One region of the Pontibacter sp. YIM B11418 genome, then DNA from elsewhere that is predicted to be linked to it. Evidence: riboswitches for the same ligand, from Rfam matches in the RefSeq annotation. Region 1 holds a riboswitch; the other holds the start of a gene.
What was found. Region 1 has a riboswitch for S-adenosylmethionine ahead of metH (methionine synthase). Riboswitches for the same ligand answer to the same signal wherever they lie in the genome.
Positions count from the first base shown of each region.

Region 2: it holds a riboswitch for S-adenosylmethionine, as region 1 does, so the genes downstream of both, AC4QZR_RS13615 (O-acetylhomoserine aminocarboxypropyltransferase/cysteine synthase family protein) here and metH (methionine synthase) in region 1, are expected to answer to the same signal.

Region 1 covers NZ_JCAEMH010000007.1:244,439-254,416, reverse strand. The annotation lists gene metH (methionine synthase) at 1-2,285, opposite strand, end outside; SAM riboswitch class I at 2,356-2,465, opposite strand; gene AC4QZR_RS17895 (hypothetical protein) at 2,854-3,486, shown strand; gene rpmA (50S ribosomal protein L27) at 3,560-3,829, opposite strand; gene rplU (50S ribosomal protein L21) at 3,901-4,209, opposite strand; gene AC4QZR_RS17880 (ribonucleoside-diphosphate reductase small subunit) at 4,858-5,817, shown strand; gene AC4QZR_RS17875 (ribonucleoside-diphosphate reductase subunit alpha) at 6,167-8,545, shown strand; gene AC4QZR_RS17870 (abortive infection family protein) at 8,682-9,440, shown strand; gene AC4QZR_RS17865 (hypothetical protein) at 9,722-9,978, opposite strand, start outside.
Region 2 covers NZ_JCAEMH010000005.1:181,117-191,094, forward strand. The annotation lists gene AC4QZR_RS13605 (homoserine dehydrogenase) at 1-229, opposite strand, end outside; gene AC4QZR_RS13610 (homoserine O-acetyltransferase family protein) at 210-1,268, opposite strand; gene AC4QZR_RS13615 (O-acetylhomoserine aminocarboxypropyltransferase/cysteine synthase family protein) at 1,268-2,602, opposite strand; SAM riboswitch class I at 2,894-2,996, opposite strand; gene AC4QZR_RS13620 (SDR family oxidoreductase) at 3,253-4,737, shown strand; gene AC4QZR_RS13625 (phosphoribosylaminoimidazolesuccinocarboxamide synthase) at 4,915-5,862, shown strand; gene AC4QZR_RS13630 (STAS domain-containing protein) at 5,918-6,295, shown strand; gene AC4QZR_RS13635 (ribonuclease Z) at 6,309-7,226, shown strand; gene AC4QZR_RS13640 (queuosine precursor transporter) at 7,299-8,090, shown strand; gene AC4QZR_RS13645 (EamA family transporter) at 8,295-9,206, shown strand; gene AC4QZR_RS13650 (copper resistance protein NlpE N-terminal domain-containing protein) at 9,599-9,978, shown strand, end outside.

The sequences.
Region 1 (9,978 bases):
ATGTCGTGCACGTCGCCTTTCACCGTCGCCATCAGGATCGTACCCGCCGTTGACTTGGAGGTATCGGAGGCCAGCTTTTCCTTCTCCATAAAAGGCAGCAGGTATGCCACGGACTTTTTCATCACGCGAGCGCTCTTCACCACTTGCGGCAGAAACATTTTACCGGCACCGAACAGATCACCCACCACTGACATACCTGCCATTAACGGCCCTTCGATCACATCCAGGGTTTTAGTTGCCTGCTGCCGCGCCTCTTCGGTGTCTTCGTCGATAAAGTCTACGATGCCTTTTACCAGCGCATGCTTCAGGCGCTCCTCCACCGGCGCCTCGCGCCAGGAATTATCAGCGGCGACGGCTGTTTTGCCTTTGCCTTTGATAGTCTCTGCGTAAGTAACCAGCTTTTCGGTAGCGTCCGGGTGGCGGTTGAAGATCACGTCTTCGATCAGGTCACGCAGTTCAGCCGGAATTTCGCTGTATACGCCCAGCATACCTGCATTCACGATGCCCATGTCCATACCTGCCTGCACGGCATGGTACAGGAACACGGTATGCATCGCCTCCCGCACCACGTCATTGCCCCGGAAAGAGAAGGATAAATTGCTCACGCCACCGCTCACCTGCGCATGCGGCAGATTGGCTTTGATCCACTTCACCGCCTCAATATAATCTACTGCGTAGTTGTTGTGCTCTTCTATACCTGTGGCGATGGCCAGGATGTTCGGGTCGAAAATAATGTCTTGTGGCGGGAAGCCAACTTCTTCAGTCAGGATGCTATAGGAGCGTTCGCAGATTTCAATGCGACGCTCCAGCGTATCGGCCTGGCCTGTTTCGTCAAAAGCCATGACCACCACGGCGGCACCGTACTGGCGCACTCTGCGGGCGAGTCTGATAAACTCTTCTTCGCCTTCTTTTAAAGAGATGGAGTTAACGATCGATTTGCCTTGCGTTCGCTTCAGGCCGGACTCAATTACACTCCATTTAGAGGAATCGATCATGATCGGCAGTTTAGCAACGTCGGGCTCGGAGGCGATCAGGTTAAGAAAATCGGCCATGGCCTGCTCCGAATCGAGCATACCTTCGTCCATGTTCACGTCAATGATCTGGGCACCGCCTTCTACCTGCTGACGGGCCACCGAGAGGGCTTCTTCGAACTTACCGTCAACAATGAGGCGGGAGAATTTTTTGGAGCCGGTCACGTTGGTGCGTTCGCCAACATTCACGAAAAGGGTATCGGAGGTTATGGTGAGAGGCTCGAGGCCGCTGTAGCGGGGGAGCGGGGCTACGGGAGTGGGAACGTGCGGTTTATACCTGCGCACCAGGTCTGCAATTACTTTGGTGTGGATTGGCGTGGTGCCACAACAACCACCCAGTACGTTCACCAGCCCTTCTTTCAGGTACTCTTCCACGATAGCGCCCATTTGCTGAGCCGTTTCATCGTAGCCGCCAAAGGCGTTGGGCAGACCGGCATTCGGGTAAGCGCTGATGAAACAGTCCGAAATACGCGACAGCTCCTGGATGTGTGTTTTGAGCTGACGAGCACCGAGCGCACAGTTAAAGCCCACGCTCAGGATCGGCGCATGCGAAATCGAGTTCCAGAAAGCTTCTACTGTCTGCCCGGACAAGGTACGGCCGCTGGCATCGGTAATAGTGCCGGATACCATGATGGGGAGTTCTTTGCCGCCGTTATTTACGTGCTCTTGTATAGCGAAAAGTGCCGCTTTGCAATTCAGGGTGTCAAATACGGTTTCTACCAACAGTAAATCAGCTCCGCCGTCTACTAGTCCGCGTACCTGCTCGTAGTAAGCTTCCACCAGTTGGTCGAATGTGATGGCGCGGAAACCGGGGTTGTTGACATCCGGAGAGAGAGAGGCCGTGCGGTTGGTCGGGCCAATGGCGCCTGCTACGAAACGCTTGTGCGCCGGATCTTTGGTTTCTACCTCATCGGCCGCCTCACGGGCTATCTTTGCCGACTCGTAGTTCATCTCGTACACCACATGCTCCAATCCATAATCGGCCATCGCGATGCTGGTACCACTGAAGGTATTGGTCTCGATAATATCGGCACCGGCCTCGAGGTACTCGGCATGAATAGCCCTAATAATATCCGGACGTGTGATGGAGAGCAGGTCGTTGTTGCCCTTCAGGTCAGACGGATGATCCTTAAAACGCTCGCCACGGAAATCGGCTTCGGAGAGCTGGTAACGCTGGATCATGGTGCCCATGGCGCCGTCGAGCACGAGCACGCGCTCCTGCAGCAAGGTATAGATCGGATGTGATTTGGTCATGTTGGTGCTCCCCTCTTGGTTAAGACTACAAATGCGCTTATCAAGAAGGACACCCAAAGGCAGGTATACTCTCTTATCTTTTCCCGGCCAAGGTATAGCTGAGAAGGGAATTAGCACCAGGCTGGTACAAGGTTGCTAAGACGTCATAGGGCCCTGTCCCTCGGTCTTTCTTGATAAGAAGCTGTAAAGATACATACTTATCCGCAAAAGGCGAATTTTTGTTGCCAAAGAATAGGAAGATAGTGGGAAGGAGTGCGGAAACAGGGCGAAGGACTGCGGAAAAAAGGTATAAAAACAGAAAGGGATACCATAAGTATCCCTTTCCTAAAAGAGTTTAATTGTTTTCACTCTATAACTCTTTCTATTTAGGTATACGGAGACACTGCGGGCATGTTGCCCTTTTCTGAATAAAACTTTGATATTGAGTTATTTGCTCCGGAAGGCCGCATTAATCTCAATTTAGGTATAGCTCAATCGTCTATATAATTAGCCGGTTGGTATAATTCTTCGTGATGGATTTATAAAAGGCTATACCTTAACAGCTTAGAACATCATGGCAGGTATACACATGAACTACAAAACATTCATGCTCAACGGCATAAGCGTTCTCCTGGGGCTCATCTTCTTCACGGCAGGTATGGCCAAGATCTTTTATGAGCACAAGTTCCCGGGCCTGATCGGGCCGGTCTGGTTGGAAGAGAAACTGGCGGAGTTCGGCCTGGGGCTCTTTGCCCGCTTCATCGCCTACTCCCAGATCGTGGTCGGGTTTATGTTGCTCACGCTCCGCTACCGCACGCTGGGTGCCATTGCCCTGCTCCCTATGCTGCTCAATATCCTGCTGGTTACCATATCGCAGAACTGGAAAGGCACGCCCTATGTGCTTGCTTTCTTCCTGTTGCTAAACATGGTGCTGCTGGCAGCGGAAGCGCCCAAACTCCTGCACCTGCTCGGATTCAGGACAAATTACACACCCTCCGTGCACGCACCCTTATGCTATGGTTTGATCTGGCTTGCCGGCCTTGGTTTGGTGCTGAGCAGTATACCGCTTTCCTTCCAAAGCCTGACTGCAGCCTATGTACTTTGTGTGGCAGGTATAGCTGCCGGGCTCTATACCTACTGGAGGGGTGGCCGGGTAGGAAAGGAGGAGAAAGTTTCCCCGGCTATACCTGAAGCCATACCTGCCCCGAAGCAAAAAGCCTAGAAAACAAAAAAGGGATGCGATGGCATCCCTTTTTTGTTTTGCCACTCTAAAGTGGCGGCATAGGCCGTAAAGCTTACGCTTCTGCTTCTACCTTAGGAATTACAGAAACGTATGAACGGTTCTTAACGCCTTTTTTGAATTGAACTACACCGTCAGTCATAGCGAACAGTGTATGGTCTTTGCCCATACCCACGTTGTTGCCTGGGTGGTGTGAAGTACCCCTTTGTCTTACAATGATGTTGCCGGCGATGATGTCCTGACCACCGTAAATCTTAACACCAAGTCGTTTTGAGTGAGACTCGCGGCCGTTATTAGAACTACCAGCTCCTTTTTTGTGTGCCATTTTCTTTTACTATTTAGTTCAGGCGGACGAACCATGCCTGAAAGATTTTACGATTAATTTCCTCTTACTGCTTATCCAATGCTCTCGATCAGGACTTTCGTATAGTGCTGGCGGTGACCATTTTTCTTACGATAGCCTTTTCTTCTCTTCTTTTTGAAAACGATCACTTTGTCGCCTTTCACGTTGCCAAGGATTTTACCAACCACTTTAACACCGCTAACGAAAGGAGCACCTAAAGTAATAGTGCCATTATCATCAGTAAGAAGAACATTGGCGAACTCAACGGCGTCACCATCATTGCCGGAAAGCTTGTTAGCGTAGATGAACTTACCGCTCTCTACTTTGGTCTGTTGACCTGCGATTTCTACAATTGCGTACATCAGCTTCAATGTATGTTTTAAAAAAATTTAAGTCTGCAAAATTAGCGGACTTAAAGTTAATATGCAAATCATTGTTTTCTAATTCTTTCTGTTTTCCCAGATCCTCTCCACAACTATGTGGATAACGCTGTTGAAATCTCTGCTTCATAATTTTGCACCTCTCAAAAACGAGCATAACACGCTAGTCCGCAGCACCTTGACAGCTTCCTCCGGAAATCGTGTTTTCCACAGAGCCCGAAGAGATGCTACAGGAATTCATCTTCCGGGAAACACTCCAAAGGGCAGTCTTTTGGATTTTATCCCTTCAAAAACATCTTTTACACCTAACCAAGCACTATGAGGTTGTACTTTTATTCACTTAACAATGAATTAATATTTTATTTACTATATTTTAACAATTACATATGTTAACAATATCATGTTAACAAGACTGTTGATTTCGACCCAATTTTCAGACAATCAATCACTTAACAAAGTGTTAATAAATTGAACAACTTTAGCCCGCCAATTCAAGTTCTTATCCCTATATTTGAAATCCTGTTATCTCAAGTGCATGCACCACATGGTGTACCGTCTGTTGAGTTTGACATTTGATAAAGCAGCAACGAAGTGTTGCTGTTAGTTTAAAAAACATTAAAGTTTACGAGCATGGAGCCAATACTACAAGAAAACCCAAATCGCTTTGTTTTATTCCCGATACAGCACGACGAGGTGTGGCAGATGTATAAAAAGGCAGAAGCCAGCTTCTGGACTGCCGAGGAGATCGACCTGTCGCAGGACCAGAAGGACTGGGAGAACCTGAACGACGGCGAGCGCCATTTCATCAGCCACGTACTGGCATTCTTCGCCGCCTCCGACGGCATCGTAAACGAAAACCTGGCTATTAACTTCATGCAGGAAGTGCAGTTGCCGGAGGCCCGCTGCTTCTATGGTTTCCAGATCATGATGGAGAACATCCACGCCGAGACTTATTCCCTGCTAATCGATACCTATATTAAGAAGCAGTCTGAGAAAGACTACCTGTTCAATGCATTGGAGACGGTGCCATGCGTGAAGAAAAAAGGTGAGTGGGCCTTGAAGTGGATCAACAGCGAGAACTTCACGGAGCGCCTGATTGCTTTTGCGGCTGTGGAAGGCATTTTCTTTTCCGGTTCTTTCTGCTCTATCTTCTGGCTCAAGAAGCGTGGCCTGATGCCGGGTCTAACCTTCTCAAACGAATTGATCTCCCGCGACGAGGGCCTGCATTGCGACTTCGCCTGCCTGCTCTATTCTATGCTGAACGAAAAGCTGCCTGAGAGCCGTGTGCACGAGATCATCCGCGATGCCGTGGAATTTGAGAAGGAGTTTGTGACAGACGCATTACCGGTTGACCTGATCGGGATGAACGCCAAGCTGATGAGCCAGTACATTGAGTTTGTGGCCGACCGCCTGCTCGTATCCCTGGGTTGCAACAAGATCTACAACGCCACCAACCCGTTCGACTTCATGGAGATGATCTCGCTGCAGGGCAAGACCAACTTCTTCGAGAAGCGCGTGGGCGAGTACCAGAAAGCCGGTGTAATGGGCGACAAAGACAAAAATGTTTTTTCGCTCGACGAAGACTTTTAACCAACGAAATTACTTTGTAAGTTTAGGAGATAAAGAGCGCCGGGCTTTTGTCCGGCCGCTTCCTAGATTACCTTATACCCTCCGGATACAGGTATAGCCGACCGCGCCAATGCTTGCAACACCGGACCTTATACCTGGCAAAGGTCGCCAGACGGAGCATCCGCCTCCAAATTTGTGAAAGCAATTGGCTTTAGCTTTTAAACTATAGTATTTCAACGGATTGCGTATATATACACGTATTTCCCTATGAAAATATTAGCATGTATCATCCCGCTGCATCGGTAGCGGCTCTCTTATACCTACACCTTATAAAAACCCGGGCTTTTAACACCCGCTAAATGTATACGCTATGTTAGTAGTTAAACGAGACGGCCGACGCGAATCCGTCAAATTCGACAAAATTACCGCACGCATCGAGAAGCTGTGCTATGGTCTGAACATGGACTATGTGTCGCCAATTGAGGTGGCCAAGAAAGTAATTGACGGCATTTACGACGGCGTGAGCACGATAGAGCTGGACAACCTGGCGGCAGAAACGGCTGCGTCGCTGACGACCAAACACCCCGACTACGCGGTGCTGGCTGCCCGTGTGGCCATCTCGAGCCTGCACAAGGTGACCAGCAAGTCTTTCTCCAACACCATGAAGCGCCTCTATACCTACGAGGACCCGAAAACGGGTGAGAACGCTTCCCTGCTGGCCAAAGATGTGTACGAGATCATCCGCAAGCACGCCGCTACGCTGGACTCGACCATCATCTACGACCGGGACTACAACTACGATTATTTTGGATACAAAACGCTGGAGCGCTCATACCTGCTTCGCCTTGATGGCAAGATTGTGGAGCGCCCGCAGCATATGTTGATGCGTGTGGCCGTGGGTATCCACAAGGAGGACATCGAATCTGCCATCGAGACTTATAATCTCATGTCTGAGAAGTGGTTTACGCACGCCACACCAACATTATTCAATGCCGGCACGCCAAAGCCGCAGCTGTCTTCATGCTTCCTGCTCACTATGCAGGACGACAGCATACCAGGCATCTACGACACCCTGAAGCAATGCGCGCAGATCTCGCAGAGCGCCGGTGGTATCGGTCTGAGCATCCACAACGTGCGTGCAACGGGCTCTTACATCAAAGGCACCAACGGTACAAGCAACGGTATTATACCTATGCTGAAGGTGTTTAACGACACAGCCCGCTACGTGGACCAGGGTGGTGGCAAGCGAAAAGGTGCTTTTGCGATCTACCTGGAGCCATGGCATGCAGACATCTTTGAATTCCTGGACCTGAAGAAGAACCACGGTAAGGAGGAAAACCGCGCCCGCGACCTGTTCTATGCCCTTTGGACGCCAGACCTGTTCATGAAGCGCGTAGAGCAAAACGGCGACTGGAGCCTGTTCTGCCCGAACGAGGCACCTGGCCTGGGCGACACCTGGGGACAGGACTTTGAACGCCTGTACGAGAAGTACGAGCGCGAAGGCCGTGCCCGCAAGACGGTGAAAGCACAGGATCTGTGGTTTGCCGTACTGGAGTCCCAGATAGAGACCGGTACGCCGTACATGCTCTATAAGGATGCTGCTAACAGCAAGAGCAACCAACAGAACCTGGGTACGATCAAGAGCTCCAACCTCTGCACCGAGATTATGGAGTATACCAGTCAGGATGAAGTAGCGGTATGCAACCTGGCTTCGCTTGCACTGCCCCGCTACGTGAAGGAGGAGAGTGGCCACAAGGTGTTCGACCACCAGAAGCTGTTTGACGTGACGTACCACGTGACACTGAACCTGAACAAGGTAATCGATATCAACTATTACCCGGTACCTGAGGCGCGCAATTCCAACATGCGCCACCGTCCGATTGGTCTGGGTGTGCAGGGACTTGCTGATACCTTCATTGCGCTGCGTATGCCGTTTGAAAGCGACGAAGCCAAAGGCCTGAACAAGGACATCTTCGAGACGATCTACTTTGCGGCTATGACGGCCTCTAAAGATCTGGCCAAGAAGAACGGCGCCTACGAAACATTCAAAGGTTCTCCACTGTCAGAGGGCAAGTTCCAGTTTGATATGTGGGGCGTAACACCAGACAGCGGACGCTGGGATTGGGAAGAGCTGCGCCAGGAAGTAGTTAAGCACGGGGTACGCAACTCGCTGCTATTGGCTCCAATGCCTACTGCCTCTACTGCACAGATTCTGGGTAACAACGAATCGTTTGAGCCTTATACCTCTAACATTTATGTACGCCGCGTGCTTTCAGGCGAGTTCATGGTGGTGAACAAGCACCTGCTCAAAGACCTGATCGGCTTGGGTCTGTGGAATGACAAGATGAAGAACGCCATCATCGCGGCCAACGGCTCGGTGCAGGACATCCCGAACATCCCACAGAACATCAAAGACCTGTATAAGACGGTATGGGAGATCAGCCAGCGTACGGTAATCGACATGAGTGCTGACCGTGGTGCTTACATCTGCCAGAGCCAGTCATTGAACCTGCACGTGATGAACGTGAATTTCGGTAAGCTGACTTCGATGCACTTCCATGCCTGGAAGCGAGGCCTGAAAACAGGTATGTACTACCTGCGCACCAAAGCCGCTGTAGACGCCATCAAGTTCACGGTAGAGAAACAAGCCGCTGAGACGCTGGAGCCAGTTTACAACCAGGATCAGAATCGCAGCGACATGGCCTGCAGCCTGGACGACCCGGACTCTTGCGAAGCTTGCGGATCGTAAAATAACTGAAGAAGGAGGGCTTAGTGTCCTCCTTCTTTTTTGCCCAATCTAAGTGCATCCTGTGTTGCGGTTAACTTCCTGTCACAGTGTATGGGATTAATGTTGCTTAGAATCTTATAAACATCAACTTAGCTTTATGCAGAACGACTTATTCAATCGGGCAGTAGACCTGAGAATGCTTGTAACTAGATTGGCAACTGGAGAAGATAAGAAAGAGGATACAGAAGAGTATATCAATCTGAGAAAAGAATTCATTGCAAACAACTTCACTAAAGCCTTACTGCCAGAATTCGTGGTTTCTTGTAGAATGCTAAATGACTTTTGGCCATACATCAAGAGTCGATTCAGTACATATGCTGAGAGGCGGGATTACATAAGAGAAGAATTTGAGCCTCTACTAGCCTATTTAGAAAATGACAGATTGTATATACATGATGATGTGATAGGGCACTCAATAGAAAACTTTGATTGTGATTCTGTCTATTATATGTGGGGTAAGGCACTCAACAGAAGAGAGACTGATCCTGATGGAGCTATCACCGCGGCAAGATCCTTGGTTGAATCGGTCTGCAAACAGATACTAAAGGAAAGAAATATTAAATACGATGACAGCTTTGACTTACCAAAGCTCTTCAAAACCACCGCACGAAGTTTGAGCCTCGCCCCGCAGCTTCACAATGAAAGTATTATAAAACAGATTCTTAGTGGAGTTCAGACAACAGTACATGGCTTCGCATCTTTACGAAATGAGTTAAGTGATGCCCATGGCCAACCAAAGGGTGGATATAAAGCAGGTAAGAGGCACTCAGAGCTAGCTGTAAACCTAGCCGGCTCTATATCTTCATTCCTAATCCAAACACATCAAGAGACATTGCTGAAGAGCACAAGTAATTAGTAAATCTAAAGACTCCGAGGGGCCACTTGGTACCGCGAGGTCTTTTTGAGCCTCAGTTCCCACTGCCAAGTAAAGCCAACGCCTCGCCTCCATCAAGACAAATTAAAGCGTGGTAATGATCTAAAATTCACATTCAGCCTTTATCACCACCCAGTGGCTACCCCTGCTGTCATCCTCGTTAGCTTCTGCATTTTAGTGATCCACCACATGCCCCAGCCATCAAAAACAAAAAGCCACTGACAAAAATTAGCGGCTTCATGATGAATTGAGAGCTTATAGGACTAGTAGGAACTGGCAGCAGCTGACACCTGAGAAGTCTCCAGCAACCATTTCATCGCTTCTTTTTCGTCTTCGAAATCCCGGAGTTCTAAGGATAAATTAAGCGTGTATCCTTTGTTAATCATAACCCCGACAGCTTCCCGATTCTTTTCGAACTTCGAAGGTATACGGGCGAATCGCTTTAAAGAGCTTTTTGCCATGTTTGGGACATGCACTTCCATACTCCATTTTAGGTCTGCAGGCGAGATGGAGCCCATCA
Region 2 (9,978 bases), on a different contig from region 1:
CGCTGATCAACTCTGCAATGATATCGAGGCTTGGATCCTGCAGTACCTCCTGCACATCATAGGTGAAGGCGGAGGCTGGCAGGGAGCGTGGTTTTTCTTTGTCCCTGACACAGATACTGCCGATTTCCCAGCCACGGTGCCGGTTCGCTTCCACCACATCATACAATCCCTGCCCAACGCAGCCAAAGCCGATCAGTCCGATGCGTTTTTTAAACTTCTGTATTTTCATAGTGAATGTGCTTTACTGTTTCTGTTTCATAAAATTCCCGGATGGCCTGCGTGAGCTGTGCCGTTTCCACCAAAAAACCGTCGTGCCCGTAGCCGGAGTGGAGGAGTGCGAAGCGGGAGCCCGGCACTAGCCGGTTTAGTTGCGCCTGCTCTTCTATCGGAAAGAGCAGGTCAGTGTCCACCCCGACAAAAAGCGCTTTGGCCTGAAGTCGACCCAAGGCCTTCTCGACTCCTCCCCTGTCGCGGCCAATGTTATGCGAGTCCATGGCTTTGGAGAGGAGCCAGTAGGTATAGGCATTGAAGCGACTGGCCAGTTTTTCACCTTGATATACCTGGTAAGAGGCCGCCCTGAAATCGTCGGTGATGCTGTTGCCCGGCTCCTGCTGACTCTCTTCGTAGCAGGTATAGTGCCTGTAAGAAAGCATGGCGATGGCACGGGCCGTTTTGAGTCCCGCTATACCTGCTTCCCGTGTATTGGTCGCCCAGGTTGGGTCCTGCCGGATGGCCATGCGCTGGCTTTCATTGAAGGCGATGCCCCAGGCCGAATGCCGCGCATTGGAGGCTACCTGGATCAGATTTTGGAAAACCTCCGGCTGTAAAATGGCCCACTCCAGTGCCTGCTGCCCGCCCAGCGAGCCGCCTAGCAAGGTATGCACCTGTGCTATACCTAAGTCCTGCCGCAGCAGATCGAAGGCCCGCACAATGTCGCGGTTGGTCAGTTGCGGGAAGCTGTGGTAGTAGGGTTGCAGCGTTTCCGGATTAACTGCAAGTGGTCCCGTGGATCCATAGGAGCCACCCAAGGTGTTCGCACAAACCACAAACCAGTCCACCGGGTCGTATAGTTTTCCCTCGCCAAATAATTCGCCCCACCAGTCAGTGAAGTCCGAGCTGCCCGTGAGGGCGTGGCATACCCACACCACATTGCTTTTTTCTCTGTTGAGTTGTCCATAGGTTGTATAGGCCAGTTGGAAGCCGGGAAGCGAGGCTCCCGACTCCAACTGAAACTGTTTCTGGTAATGAAAATTTAATTGTTCAGGCATTATGCTTCGTTCAAAACGGCTTGGTTGTTCTGCTGACCTACCTTAGCGAAAGCCTGTTCCAAGTCAGCGATTATATCATCAAGGTGCTCTATACCTGCGGACAGGCGCAGTAGCGTTGGCGTTACACCCGCACTCTGCTGCTCCTGCTCCGAAAGTTGCTGGTGGGTAGTAGAGGCCGGGTGTATGATCAGGGTTTTGGCATCGCCCAGGTTGGCCAGGTGACTGATCAGTTGCAGGCTGTTCACAAAAACTTCCGTCTGCTTTTTGTCCCCTTTCAGGTTAAAGGAGAGCACGCCGCCATACCCTCTTTTCAGGTACTTCTTGGCCAGGCCGTGGTACTTGCTGGAAGGCAGTCCCGGGTAGTTCACGCTTTCTACCTGCTCGTGCTGCTCCAGCCACTCGGCCAGCGCCTGCGCATTCTGCACGGTGCGGTCCACCCGCAGTGAGAGTGTCTCCAGACCTTGCAGCAGCAGGAAAGAGTTGAAAGGACTAAGCGCCGGACCAAAATCTCGCAAGCCCTCTACTCGTGCCCTGGTGGCAAAGGCGATGTTGCCAAATGGCCCGTCAGCGCCGAATACCTCCCAGAAGTTGAGTCCATGATAGCCTTCTGACGGCTCCGAGAACTGCGGAAATTTGCCGTTGCCCCAGTTAAAGTTGCCGCCGTCCACGATCACGCCGCCAATGCTGGTGCCATGCCCGCCGATCCACTTGGTTGCCGACTCTACTACCACGTTAGCACCGTGCTCAATTGGTCTGAACAGGTAGCCACCTGCCCCAAAAGTATTATCCACTACCAGCGGAATATTGTTTGCTTTGGCCACTGCAGCGATGGCCTCAAAGTCAGGAATGTTGAAGCGAGGGTTGCCGATCGTTTCCACGTAGATCGCTTTCGTGTTTTCGTTGATCAATTGCGCAAAGCTTTCCGGTTCGTCGCTTTCGGCAAAGCGCACCTCTATACCTAACCGCTTAAAGGATACCTTGAATTGGTTGTAAGTACCGCCGTAAAGGAAGCTGGAGGATACGAAATTGTCGCCGGCCTGCAGGATGTTGTTTAGCGCAATGAATTGCGCTGCTTGTCCCGAGGCCACGGCCACTGCCGCCACACCGCCTTCCAAAGCGGCAATGCGCTTCTCAAACACATCGGTGGTCGGGTTCATGATGCGGGTATAGATGTTACCGAACTCCTTCAGCGCAAACAGATTGGCTCCGTGCTCGGCGTCTTTGAAAACGTAGGAAGAAGTCTGGTAAATGGGCACAGCGCGGGAACGGGTGGTTGGGTCGATTTCCTGGCCGGCGTGTAATTGAAGCGTTTCGAAATGAAGTGTATTAGGCATAGTCGTGCTGTTTAAAATTTTGAAAAATATAGAATAGATTAGCTTGTTTTAAGACAAGAAGAATGAAATGGCTACAGTCGGACGCTCACAGGATCTACCTGAGGCACGACGGCATTGCAGCAAAAAGTTTGGGGGTTGGTCGCGCTAGCAACAGCAGCAGCAACACATGCACATTCGGCTACAGCAGGTAGTAGCACAGGTATAGGCATGCGAAAGAACCGGGCTTTGAGCTGCCAGTGTAAAAAATAAAAGAAGTTGTGTTGGCTTGGTTCCCTTTTCCATAACGTTATCAATTTATATACATCCGGACTTCCGGAATCAGGAATTAGCACCTTGCTCGGGGCTGGTTGCTAGCGCTTCACAGAGCCTGTCTCTCCGCGCTTCTTTATAAATCGATACCCACAAGGGATATCAGACTTGATGATGCAAAGCTAGAGCAGCATTTTAAATAATCCAAATAATTATTTAAAATAATTGCAAGTTCCTCTAATAAATCAATTTCACACATCTGCCTATCAGCAACTTACATACTGTATAATACAAACCATTTATACCTGTTGATTTACTATCTTTGAATAAGTATAATTGCTTTCTCATAACAATACGAAGCTATACCTGTTGTGCAGGTATAAAATACCTGACAAACCCTGATGAAGATACTCCTGACCGGCGCAAACGGCTACATTGGCAAACGACTCCTGCCTGTGCTGATAGAGGCACAACACGAGGTCGTTTGCCTTGTCCGGGACCCGCGTCGCTTCGAGTTGCCTGAGAGTCTGCAGGATAAAGTACAGGTGGTAAAAGGAGATCTGCTCAAGCCGGAAAGTTTGCAGGATTTACCCCGTAACATAGACGCCGCCTACTACCTGGTGCACTCCATGGGCTCCGGCTCCGCAGACTTTGGGGAGGCCGAGAAAGCTTCTGCTTTGAACTTCGTCAACTACCTTGATACAACTAGTGCCAAGCAGGTGATCTACCTCAGCGGCATTGCCAACGACGCGCATTTGTCGAAGCACCTGACCTCACGCCGGCAGGTGGAGGACGTGCTCGCCCAGGGCAAAGCGAGGCTAACAGTACTCCGCGCCGCGATTATCATCGGTTCGGGCAGCGCTTCTTTCGAGATCATCCGTGACCTGGTGGAGAAGCTTCCGGTAATGGTAACACCCCGCTGGCTCAACTCCCGCTGTCAGCCCATTGCCATACGCGATGTCATGTTTTACCTGATTGAGGTGCTCGGCCGCACCGACTGTTATGACAGGCGTTTCGAGATTGGCGGGCCTGATGTGCTCACCTACAAGCAAATGCTGTTGCAACTGGCTAAAGTCCGAAACCTGAAACGACGCATCTATACCTTGCCAGTGCTCACACCCAAGCTTTCTTCTTACTGGTTGTACTTTGTCACGAGCACCAATTACACATTAGCCCGCAGCCTAGTGGAGAGTCTGCGCAACGATGCGGTGGTGAAAGACAGCAGCATACAGCAGTTGATCCCGCACAAGTGCCTGAGCTACGAGAGTGCTCTCAATCTGGCTTTTACCAAGATGGAACAGAACATGGTAGTCTCGAGCTGGAAGGATGCACTGGTGAGTGGCAATATGCAACTCGATTTTATGGATTTTGTACAAATACCAGAACACGGCGTGCTCACCGACCGGCAGCGTATGCGCTTCGACAGAGCCCCTGAGGAGGTGATGGATAACATTTTGCGTATCGGCGGTGAGCGTGGTTGGTACAAGACTGATTTCCTGTGGGAGCTACGTGGCCTGCTCGACAAAATGGTGGGCGGCGTTGGCTTGCAGCGCGGCCGAAGACACCCAATCGACGTAAAGACCGGCGATTCGATCGATTTCTGGCGCGTGCTGGCTGTGGATTACAAGGTTGGCCGTCTGTTGCTTTATGCTGAAATGAAACTTCCCGGCGAGGCTTGGCTGCAGTTCAGAATAAGCCGCGAGGCCGATGGCAACTACCTGGAACAACTGGCCGCTTTCCGCCCGGATGGGTTGGCTGGTAGGCTATACTGGTATGCCATGCTCCCTTTCCATTTTGTTATTTTTAAAGGAATGGCGCACAACATCATTCATTACCAGGAACCGCTTATTGACAAATTATCACCGCCAACACAACATTCTCGATAATGTACAAACAATAGATTTCATAATATAAAACTATCACTATACTTAAGAGTATATAGCAGTGTCTTTACTCAGATGCTTACCTCTTCTGCGCAGGCATTTTACATTTATACCTATACCTTATCACGCTCACCGAGAAAAAATATTTTAACTTTGCCTTTCTCAAACCTAACAGACCTAATGGAGGCCATAAAAGAAACGAATTTCTCCTTCGCCGGGCAGACCGGTTTTTACAGAGGCAAAGTACGCGACGTTTATTATTTTGAAAACCGACTAGCCGTTTTAGCAACAGACCGTATTTCGGCTTTCGATGTGGTGCTGCCAAGAGCTATACCTTATAAAGGTCAGGTATTGAACCAAATAGCGAGCATCAATCTGAAAGCTACTTCGGACCTGGTGCCGAACTGGGTGCTATCGACGCCAGACCCGAACGTGACCATTGGCTACCGCTGCGAACCTTACAAAGTAGAGATGGTGATCAGAGGATACCTGGCCGGGCACGCCTGGCGCGAGTACAAAGAAGGCAAACGCAGTGTGTGCGGTGTGGCGCTTCCTGAAGGCCTCCGTGAGAACGACAGACTGCCAGAGCCGATCATCACCCCGACCACCAAAGCTGACGAAGGACATGACGAAGACATCTCGCGCGAAGAAATTATAGCAAAAGGCATTGTATCTGAGCAAGAATATATTAAATTAGAAGCTTATACCCGGGCACTCTTCGCGAGAGGCACGGAACTGGCCGCGCAGCGCGGACTGATACTGGTGGATACCAAGTATGAGTTCGGCAATTACAATGGCGGGGTATACCTGATTGACGAGATCCACACGCCGGACTCTTCGCGCTACTTCTATCTGGAAGGGTACGAGGCGCGCCAGCAGAACGGCGAATCGCAGAAGCAACTGTCGAAAGAGTTTGTGCGTCAGTGGCTGATCGAGAACAATTTTCAGGGAAAAGAAGGGCAAACCGTGCCTGAAATGACCGACGAAGTGGTGCATAGTATTTCGGACCGCTACATTGAGCTTTACGAGGTTTTCACGGGGCAGCCGTTTCACAAAGAAAGTTACGATAATGTGCTCTCACGCATGGAGAATCAGATCGTAGAAAACATTTTTAACGAGAAAAATTAGAATTATTAACGTGGATTTTGGTACATTCGCGTTTAAATCCTTTACTGGTAGATCTATGAAGTACACGATTGATAAGAAAGAAAACTACACGATTATCACGATAGACGAGAAGAAACTTGATACTTCAATCGCTCCGGATTTGAAATCTGAGTTCGTGAAATTGAATGCCGAAGGGATCACCAACCTGATTCTTGACCTCAATAACGTAAAATATACTGACTCTTCAGGCTTGAGCTCTATCCTGATTGCGAACAGACTTTGCAACTCCTCTAACGGTTTGCTGATTCTGACCAGCCTGCAGGACCATGTGATGAAACTGATCACGATCTCTAAACTAGAGTCTGTGCTTAACATCCTTCCTACGGTGGAAGAGGCGATCGACCGTGTGTTTCTGCACGAGATCGAGCAGGACCTAACCAACAAGGAAGACTAGCAAACCCTACTTTGTGGATTTCGAACTCAGAATACTTGGCAGTTCGTCGGCCACACCCTCGGCAAACCGGCACCATACCGCCCAGTTGCTGACCATCGACAATCAGCTTCATCTGATTGATTGCGGAGAAGGAACCCAAATGCAGCTGATGCTTTACAAAATAAAGCATCAGCGCATTTCTAACATCTACATCAGCCATCTGCACGGCGACCATTACTTTGGTCTGGCAGGTTTACTTTCTACCATGCACCTGCAGGGCCGCCAGCAGCCACTGCATCTCTTCGGCCCTCCCGGCCTTTCCGAAATCCTTAGTCTGCAGCTCAAATACTCCGGCACCAACCTGTGCTATAAGCTTATCTTTCATGAGCTGGACACGGGCCTCTACCGCAAAATTTACGAAGACAAGAAGATTACGGTGCACACCTTGCCTATGGAGCACCGCGTGCCTTGTTGTGGTTTCCTGTTCCGCGAAAAACCAAAGCCACGACCGTTGATCAAAGAAAACCTGCCCGGCTTTTTGACGCCACCACAACTCGTGCGCCTGAAGTGGGGGGAGGACGTGCGCGACGAGCAGGGCCATGTGCTGGTGCGCAACTCCGTGGTAACACTGGAACCCAAGCGCAGCCGCAGTTACGCCTACTGCGCCGACAGCAGGTATAAGCCCGACCTGCTTCCCTATTTAAAAGGCGTAGACCTGCTCTACCACGAAGCCACCTTTACGGACGAGTTGCGTGAACGCGCACACTATACCTTCCACAGCACTGCCCGACAAGCCGCTGAGATGGCCGCCGCCGCGCAGGTGCGCCACCTGCTGCTCGGTCACTTCTCGGTGCGCTACAAAGACCTGACGCCCCTGCTGGAAGAGGCAAAAGAAGTGTTTCCGAAAACCGATCTGGCCGTGGAAGGCAGTATTTTCTGTGTGCAGGAATAAGCACGGCAACTCTCTGCAGCTGCAGGATTCTTAATCGCAAAATCGTTAACTTGCTGCACCATTTCTATACCTATGGCGGCAACCCCTTCTCTCGAGAAAAAACGCACAAACCTGTTCCTTGTCCTGAGTGGCATCTTTCTGGCCAATGCCCTGCTGGCGGAACTGATCGGTGTGAAGATTTTTTCGGCGGAAGCGCTTCTAGGAATGCCCGGTGCCCAGATCGGTCTTATGGGTGAGAAGTTCGACTTTAACCTCACGGCGGGCGTCATCATCTGGCCGGTCGTGTTTGTAACCACCGACATCATCAATGAGTATTTTGGCAAAAAGGGCGTGCAGAAAATCAGTATCCTCACTGTCATCCTGATCCTGTATGCTTTCCTGGTGATCACGATAGTGACGGGTCTGCCACCTGCTGCGTTTTGGCTGGAACTCAACAACCAGGATGCAGCCGGCAATCCTTTTGACATCGACTATGCCTTTAACTCCATTTACAGGCAGGGGCTGGGGATCATTATCGGCTCTTTGGTGGCTTTCCTGATCTCGCAGTTTTTGGATGCTACCGTGTTTCACTGGCTGCGCTCCTTTACAGGCAGCGGTAAGATCTGGCTACGGGCAACGGGCTCTACGCTGGTGTCGCAGCTGATCGACAGTGTGGTGGTGCTTTTCGTGGCCTTCTACATTTTCGGCAATTGGCCGCTTTCGTTGGTCATGTCGGTGGCTGTTATCAATTACATTTATAAATTTTTCATTGCCATAGCCCTCACCCCGCTCCTATACCTAGCGCACTATCTTATAGATGGTTATCTGGGCCACCGCACCACTGAAGCCATGATAGAAGCAGCTGCCAAAGAAAGCGAGGAATAGCCTGTGTTTTAAATAAATTTGCTTTTGAGCTGAATAGGACCCTATCTTTGTGGTCTTGCAAAACAAAATGGCTGCACACTTAGCACATACACAAATTTTCATTACGGGGTACGTCCTGCACGATCTCTAATAGTCGCCATTCCTGAAATTGGGCCCGTGTAGCCCTCCTATTCCTAATTTATTTCATTTTCTAAAGGAACATCTATGTTCAGAGGCATCCTTTTGGTATTCCTCGGAGCGTGTAGCTTCGGCATACTATCCACATTCGTAAAACTGGCTTACCAGGAAGGCTATACCTTGGGTGACGTTACCGGCACACAGGTCTTCTTTGGCTTCGTTATACTTTGGAGCATCGTATTGGTACGTCACTTAATGGGCCACCGCACCCTCGGCGTTTCAACCATGGACAAACTGAAGCTGGTGGCCATGGGCACCAGCACGGGTATGGTAAGCATCTTCTACTACAAGTGTGTGCAGGCGGTACCGGCCTCTATCGCTATTCTGCTGCTGATGCAGTTTACCTGGATCAGCTTGCTGCTGGAAGCGGTGATCAAGCGCAAAATGCCACAGCTCTCGCAGGTTATCATGGTGCTACTGGTGCTGGTGGGCACGGCCATGGCAGGCAGGCTTTTCTCAGGCACTATACCTGACTTCGACCTGGCAGGTATTGGCTTCGGGCTGCTGGCGGCCTTGTGTTATTCGGTATTCCTGATGATCAATGGTGCGGCTGGCAACCACTTGCACCCGACCACCAAAAGTGCGCTCCTGCTAACGGGTGCTACCATACTGGTGCTGAGCATTTTCCCACCGATGTTCCTGTTTAACGGGGCTTTGAGTGATGGCCTGCTCAAGTGGGGATTGTTGCTGGGTGTGTTCGGCACCGTTATTCCGCCGCTGTTCTTTGCCTACGGTATACCTAAAACCGGTCTGGCACTAAGTGCCATCCTCAGCTCGGCAGAGTTGCCGGTGGCGGTGGCCATGTCGTACTTCGTGCTGCAGGAAGAAGTATGGACGGTACAGTGGCTGGGGGTGGCACTAATCCTCCTGGCCATTATTATAAGCAACCTGAACAGGTTATACCGGTCGCAGAAAAATAAAAAGCTGGCAACAGCCTAAACCCTATAAGATTGATTTTTTACTTAACCCCAAGCAAGCCTATGATGTAATTGACTTAGAACAATAAGATTTGATTTGATTTTTTTTGAATGGCTGGGTGTCTGCTCTTAAGTGAAGCGCCTGGTCATTTGCTTTTTAGGGGAATCCATGGCCGCCAAACTAGTGCAATTTGTACCTGACGTCTACCTTTCCCTCAACCCCGCCGCACCGCTTTCGTATCTCACATCCGGGCACAAGGCCAGGTGGCAGCCGCCGCTGCATCGCCTTCGCTACAGCACACAATAAATTATATTTTCAACAGTTAAATCAGTTACAGTCGGCTCAGATTCATGCTTCTGAAAAACTGGTATATTTTCTGATAGGATCAGCCCGAACGATAAACACGAAACGTCATGAAAGCAATAATCGCCCTTTTCGTCCTATTCTCTCTCAGCCTCGGTCTTCAGCAAGTACAGGCCCAATCTGGCAGAAGCTACCAGGAATGGCTGGAGGAAAACCGTGCCGGTGGCAAGAAAACGACAGCAAAAGCCCCGGCCAAAAGCAAAGCCAAACCTACGAAAGCCGAGGCCACTGCAGCTGCAGAGCCTGCCCTGGAGGCAGCTCCTGTACTGGCGTCACCAAGCGGCACTTTCCGGGGCACACTGGCCTGCAAAGACTGCCAGGGTATTAAAACAGAACTCACTCTGAATGGCGATTCCAAAGGCTCGTTCACGATGAAGCAAATCTACATGGGTAAACCGGCAGACAAAAGTGTGGTGAACAGCAGCGGCAA